Linked DNA regions of Symmachiella dynata. Each later gene encodes a partner of the first gene's protein in a complex. Links are inferred from orthologs where the notes say so. Each region holds a gene or a part of one and is shown on either strand. Other genes may lie near its edges.

What was found.
Region 2: the proteins of Mal52_RS01410 (region 1) and nuoH are in contact, whole or in part, in a cryo-EM structure (PDB 6KHJ), measured with the Thermosynechococcus vestitus proteins. The link is inferred for Symmachiella dynata from one-to-one orthologs. Residues at the interface, in WP_126986108.1 of Thermosynechococcus vestitus: Gly6, Tyr7, Glu8, Tyr9, Phe10, Gly12, Phe13, Leu14, Ile16, Cys17, Ser18, Pro21, Ala24, Leu25, Ala27, Ser28, Leu31, Arg32, Pro33, Ser35, Arg40, Leu41, Thr42, Thr43, Tyr44, Glu45, Ile51, Gly53, Ala54, Trp55; in WP_126985484.1 of Thermosynechococcus vestitus: Gln8, Lys26, Trp29, Leu30, Pro33, Met34, Met37, Leu38, Leu83, Ile84, Phe85, Lys86, Glu87, Asp88, Val89, Leu90, Pro91, Ala92, Thr100, Ala104, Val107, Ile108, Phe111, Leu112, Tyr114, Ile115, Ile125, Ser126, Leu128, Phe133.

Annotation. Positions count from the first base shown.
Region 1 is NZ_CP036276.1:382,167-385,353, reverse strand. Bases 250-3,114 are described here. They hold Mal52_RS01410 (NADH-quinone oxidoreductase subunit A), read left to right. Parts: upstream 250-1,329; coding sequence 1,330-1,899; downstream 1,900-3,114. Other genes in these bases: Mal52_RS01400 (NADH-quinone oxidoreductase subunit D), read left to right, coding at 2,602-3,114; Mal52_RS01405 (NADH-quinone oxidoreductase subunit C), read left to right, coding at 1,957-2,484; Mal52_RS01415 (DUF2203 domain-containing protein), read left to right, coding at 739-1,221; Mal52_RS01420 (NuoI/complex I 23 kDa subunit family protein), read left to right, coding at 250-552. Outside these bases: more of Mal52_RS01420, read left to right, coding at 7-249; more of Mal52_RS01400, read left to right, coding at 3,115-3,187. UniProt on the Escherichia coli protein: NDH-1 shuttles electrons from NADH, via FMN and iron-sulfur (Fe-S) centers, to quinones in the respiratory chain. The immediate electron acceptor for the enzyme in this species is believed to be ubiquinone.
Region 2 is NZ_CP036276.1:5,488,375-5,491,594, forward strand. Bases 323-3,220 are described here. They hold nuoH (NADH-quinone oxidoreductase subunit NuoH), read left to right. Parts: upstream 323-1,065; coding sequence 1,066-2,376; downstream 2,377-3,220. Other genes in these bases: Mal52_RS20750 (NADH-quinone oxidoreductase subunit J family protein), read left to right, coding at 2,376-2,996; nuoK (NADH-quinone oxidoreductase subunit NuoK), read left to right, coding at 3,041-3,220. Also shown: Mal52_RS20740 (thiamine pyrophosphate-binding protein), read left to right, coding at 1-229. UniProt on the Escherichia coli protein: NDH-1 shuttles electrons from NADH, via FMN and iron-sulfur (Fe-S) centers, to quinones in the respiratory chain. The immediate electron acceptor for the enzyme in this species is believed to be ubiquinone.

The DNA.
Region 1 (3,187 bases):
TTTGTGATGCGTGAATGGTTTCGGAATATCTGGGTGGCGGTTTCAACCGTAGTCAGCGGGATGTGGGTCACGATGCGCACGATGCGTAAAACCTACGGCCGTCGAGCCTTTACGCAAGTTTACGAATACCCCGAAGTCCCGGTTCCCGTCAAAGCGCGGTATCGCGGATTTCACCGCTTCGACCTGACAACCTGCATCGGCTGCGACAAATGCGCCGCTGCCTGTCCGGTGGATTGCATTTATATCGATAAAGTTAAAAGCCCTGTCGGCAAAGGTTTTCGGATCGAAGGTTATACGATTGACTACACCAAATGCATGTTTTGTGCATTGTGTGTCGAACCTTGTCCGGTCGATTGTATCTTCATGGGGTCGAACCACGACTTGAGCAGTTACGGCCGCGACGGTTGCGTGGTGGATTATTCCAAGTTGCCATTGGAAGTCGCATGGGGACAAACTACGCTCAATCCTACGGCTGTCGCGGAATCCAAAGTGCTCTCCGAACCAGTCTGGGTCAAAGGCGAACCAAGTCCGTTTGAACCGGCGGAATCATAGTCATTTGCGAGATACGCGTTATCACTTTCCTTTCAAAACCCACACGACGGAATCGCGACACAGAAACAACGATGGCTTTCAGGTTTTGAAGCTCATCACTAAAACCGCTGCCAAGAACGAGCATGCTTTTCGTAGGACGACCTGCATGTCCGTCACAGCAGCCTATTTCATACAATTGGCCTCACCATGGATTCCACAACATTCGATGGGAAGCTCTTCACGGTGGAAGAGGCCCGCAAAACCCTACCGTTAGTTCGCGCGATCGTCGGCGACATCGTGCGTCAGGCGAAGGACGTTCGAGAACGTCAAGATCGGTTGAAGCATCTGCATCACTCGCAGGTCAAACGGTCACAAGAGAGCGACGCCGACAATCCTTATCGTGAGGAAGTTGAGCAGATCGAACAAGAACTGCGCCGCGATGAAGAAAAGTTGCAGGAGTACGTCGACGAACTGCAGGAACTTGGCGTTGAATTCAAAGACTTCGAGCGTGGTCTCGTCGATTTTCCACACATGATGGACGGCCGGGTGGTTTACCTGTGCTGGCATCTGGGTGAGGAAGAACTCGCGTACTGGCACGAAGTGGACGCCGGATTCTCCGGACGTCACTCACTTCTAGAAGACTCGCTGACAAGCGAGAAGCCGCTGGATACGCACGACGCGAGCGAATGAAACATCCGCTCGAATTTAGCAAGCGGTAAGAAATAACGACTCAGTAAAATAACGACTCGGTAACGGTGCACCGACTCCCTGGATACGTAATAAGGCAATCGCAAGACAATGACGGATTTGGTCGGACACTTTTTGATGTTCTCGCTGGTCGGCGTGATTTTTCTTTTAGCTCCGTTGCTGATCGGCCTTTTGGTTCGTCCCAATAAGCCGACGGATGAAAAAATCTCCGTCTACGAGTGCGGCGAACCGACCATCGGCACCAGCTATATTCAGTTTGACCTAAGATTTTACGTGGTCGCATTGCTGTTTATTATCTTCGACGTCGAAGTCGCCTTCTTCTTTCCCTGGGCGATGATCTTCGGCGGCTCCATGCAGCTGGCCGATGCACAACTCGATCACCGCGCCGAACTGAGCGCCAAGCTGCTCGATCAACCCGCAACCGCCGCGACGCATGAAATTTCCCGGCAAACCGCCATGGACATCGGCTTGTTGGGCGTCGGAGACATTCTCGTCTTCTTCTCCGTGCTGCTTGTCGGTTTTGCCTACGTCTGGAAACGGGGTGACTTGGATTGGGTCCGGGCCGTGGCACAAGAAATTCAAGAAAAGGCCAAGCAGGACGGCCCGCCGGTTCCCGCGCCACTCCCCATCGAGCAACGTGAACCCGCACCTGTCGCGTAGCCCCGCGTCTCTCGATTGTCTTTGCGAATTCCCTTCTTGATCAGGCAACCCGCCACGATGAATGCCACAGAAATTCATAAGCAACTTGTTGAGAAATTTGGCGACAAAATCATCGCCGTCGACGCCGACGCTCTCGACCCCTGGATTGAAGTCGCCTCGGACGCGATTGTGGAAGTCACCACCTATCTGCGAGACGCAAGCGACTTGCGATTCGATGGGCTGAACAATCTGAGCGCCGTCGACTACTTTGAACCGGACGAAAAGAAGGCGGCCAAGTTCGAACACGAGCCGCACTTGGAAGTCGTCTACCATTTATACAGCTACACGCACAAGCATTTTTTGACGGTCAAAGTCAAACTCCCCCGTTGGCAAAACGACCAGCAAGGACAATTGCCGGAAGTACCCTCGGTAACTGGCGTGTGGGGCATCGCCGATTGGCACGAACGAGAAGCCTACGACCTGATGGGCATCCACTTCGCTGGACACCCAAATTTGCGGCGAATTCTCTGCCCGGAAGATTGGGTCGGTCATGCGTTACGCAAAGATTACGACTTTCCGCTCGAGTACCACGGCGTTCGCAACTAATCCTCGCCAGCGGCTTAGCGGGAGCCTCGCTCTTGCCAAGATGACATACGAACTCCGTGAGCAACTGCCGGCGGCACGGACTAAATTCAAACGACAACACAGCACCGCGAGACCGCGATGAGCATTCAAGTAGAAGATCCCCGGGTCATTGAGTTCGACGTCCGTACCGACGAGATGTTGGTCAATATGGGGCCGCAACACCCCAGTACCCACGGCGTGTTGCGATTGTTATTGCGGACCGACGGCGAAGTCGTGCACGAAGTCACGCCGCACATCGGCTACCTGCATCGTTGCGCGGAAAAAATTGGCGAGAACCTGTCTCCCCCACAATGGATTCCCTACACCGACCGGATGGACTATCTGGCCGGTATGAATATGAATCTGGGATTCGCGCTGGCCACCGAAAAACTCATCGGCATGGAAGTCCCGGAAAAGGCAATGACCCTGCGGGTGATGATTGCCGAATTGGGACGCATCGCCAGCCACTTGGTCGGCATGGGTGCCTATGGGCTGGACCTGGGCAGCTTCAGCCCGTTCCTCTACGCGTTTCGCGAACGCGAAATCATCCTCGATCTGTTCGAAGAAGTCTGCGGTGCGCGGCTGACCTACAGCTACATCACCGTCGGCGGCGCCACGCATGACCTGCCGGCATCGATCAACATTCCGCCCGGACTCGCTTCCTTGACCGGTCGTGATCCGCACG
Region 2 (3,220 bases), 5.1 Mb from region 1 along the record:
CTACCAGCTGCCGCTTTTCGCGCTGGTCGGTTATCGCAGCTTTCTAAATCAGGACGCGATCCCCAACGACTCGGCCCGTGTTTTTACAGAGCCAATCCTGCAAGCGTGGCAGTTGAAGTACCGCCTGATCGATGCTCCTGACAAGCTCCCTGAACTGGTAGAGCTCTACGAAGAATGCCAACGCGATGGCTCCCCCGGTGTCGCCTTGATCGCCGAAGGCCGCATGTAGAGGTTCGCTGCACGGCCACCGGCCCATCCGATGGTCCAAAGTCAATCACACTGGCCCCAAAGCGCCGCTAATACGCGACAAACGTTGTCCAATCGATGACAGATTTAGATGTCTGCGGATCACCATGCGCGAGATCCGATTCACCCCAACATGCTCCTATAAATGGGGTTGCGTCTTAAAACTGCGAGAGTCTCACCCCAACGGCACGGAAATCGCGGTTATGTTTCAGTGTGAGCAGCAACACGAACCATGACTAACGAGAGTGGCAATTCCAACTGAACTAATAGATCCGGAATGACGGGGAGACAGAATTACAGACAGCAAAGCGAAAATTGAGAACGACTGACTACCTACCCGGCGGGTTCGCTGCAATCCCCGTTGTCTTGACCGCACGCTGGTCAGCTAGCGGACTCGCCGTTTTTAATAAGTGCAAAAAGCCACCAGCCTGATGGACTGGTGGCTTTTTTGCGAGCTGGTTGCCGTGACTCAGATTTCCACGACGCTTCCCCCCTAGGCTGAAACTGTGAACAACGTGCATGTGGAGGGTACGACACTGACAAGCGCCCCCCTGAGCTCCACGAATCTTTGGATGGCACGGGTGTTTCTATAGGTCGACACGTCCCAATTCCAATTGATCGAGAGGGCGACCGGGACCGTCGGGTGCTTCTCGATTTTGAGAAATGAAGAGCTTGCGCGGCCGGTCGCTTGAATCGCCTCAACAGTTGTGGCATAGTTCACGCTTTGCTGAATTCGCCGAAAGCGTTATGCGCTGAGGCTTTCAGTTGTGGCGAGCGGCGTGGACGTCGCTTGAGGTTTTGCACAAACCGCTGTCAGTTATGTCCGGACGCATCAACTTCTGCGAAGTTGGTCCGTTTCTGCCTCCGGTGGGGAGCACTTTTGTGACATTTGCGTTGTTTGGAATTGATAGCATCGGTGATATGTTCACCGATGCCTGGTGGAAATGGGCGATAGTAGCGCTGATTCACGCGGTGATCATCGTTAACTTTTTCGCTGTTGCTCCGCTATTTTATATCTGGTTGGAACGAAAAGTCTCCGGTCGCATCCAAGACCGCCTGGGCCCAACCCGGGTGGGCGGGAAGTTCGGCTGGTTGCAGACGTTGGCCGACGGGATCAAGTTGATCCAAAAGGAAGACCTGTGCCCACAAGCTGCCGACGGCATGCTGTTCCGTGTGGCACCTTATATTGTCTTCGTCGCCTCGTTCGCCGCATTCATCGCCCTGCCGTTTAGCAACGGCTGGATCGCCCAGAACCTCGACATCGGCCTGTTTTTCGTACTGGCGGTGATGTCGCTCGAAGTGATCGGCATCATTCTGGCCGGGTATGCGAGCGGTTCGAAGTGGGCCCTGTTTGGCGGAATGCGTGAAGCAGCCCAGATGGTCAGCTACGAAATTCCCATGGCAATCTGTGCGTTGATTCCGATTGTGGCAGTCGGGTCGCTGAACTTGGTTGAGATTGGGCAAATGCAATCGGGTTGGTTTCTTTCCGATTGGCTCATCTTCCGCAATCCGTTTACGTTCCTCGGGTTCTTTGTGTATTTCACCGTGGCTACGGCGAGTGTGAAACGGGCTCCCTTTGACTTGGCAGAAGCTGAGAGCGAATTGGTTGCCGGTTTTCATACCGAATATAGCGGGATTCGCTGGTCGTATTTCTTCATGGCAGAATATGCGGGAATGTTTGCGGTCAGTGGAATCGCCGTCTTGCTGTTCTTGGGCGGCTGGTACACCGGGATCGCTCCTTTAGACAACACCTTGGTTTCGCTGCAATCCGCCGGTCCCTGGGGGCTGAGTAGTTACATTGTCAATCTGTTCTTTATGGTTGTGTTCATCACCAAGGGCAGCCTGCTCGTCTTTTTGCAGATTTGGATTCGCTGGACGTTTCCCCGTTTGCGGATCGACCAGGTGATGATGACTTGCCTGAAGTATCTGCTGCCGATGAGTTGCGCGTTGTTCCTGGGTGCGGTGCTGTGGCCATTGGCCATGTATCAAATCAAAGGGGGCAATGAAGGCGACGGGCGGACACAGTTTTTCGGGGAAGCGATCGCGGACAAGGTGACGCAATTGGATTCCAGCGCCACGCAATCACAACCTGACACGCCGTTGCCGGCCGTTGAAGAGGAGGGGCGGTAATGTTTCAGGAGTTCTTATTCTGGGTGTTTGGGATCGCAGTTTGCGGCGGCGCTTTAGGTGTCGTGCTGAGCCAAAACATCGTGCGAATGGCTTTTTGGCTGATTATTTCACTCGGCTCGACATCGGGGCTGTTTTTTCTGCTACAGGCCGACTTTGTCGGAGCGGTGCAACTGATGGTCTATGTCGGCGGGACATTGGTCCTGTTAATTTTCGGGATCATGCTGACCGCCAGCGGACCTTATGTCACGATGAAAACCTCACCGACCGAATGGGTGGTGGCGGCAATCGTCAGTTCGGCCCTGCTGGGATTGATCACGGTCTCTGCCTTTGGTGTGGATTGGCACGCGGTCGACGGGGTCGTCAGCGGACATTCAACGGAAAACCGTCCTGAAGGTTACACGACCGCTCAACAAGGCCGCACGATTCGACCGCTGGGTTTCGCGTTGCTGGGAGTCCGGCCCGACAAGGATCTGAATCAACCCGGCGAACCAACAGGCGTGGGGTATTTGCTGCCGTTTGAAATTGTTTCAGTGCATCTGTTGGTAGTGCTGGTCGGTGCGGCGTATTTGGCACGGGCCAAGCGACGAGTCGACCCTTTGGCAAAAACGACAGCGAGCTAAATTAAACGCCGCTTGTTCTGCGGTGAAACAACGGAAGTGAACGTATGGGAAGCGAACTCAATTTTTGCATTTTCATCTCAGCCGTGCTGTTCGTGGCGGGTGTGGTCTGCATGGCCACAAAACGCAACGCGATCGGCGTGTTGATGGGAGTGGAGTTGGTACTCAATGCCGCGAATTTGAATTTTGTGGCGTTCGCAAACTATACGGCATTGGGATTAGACGGA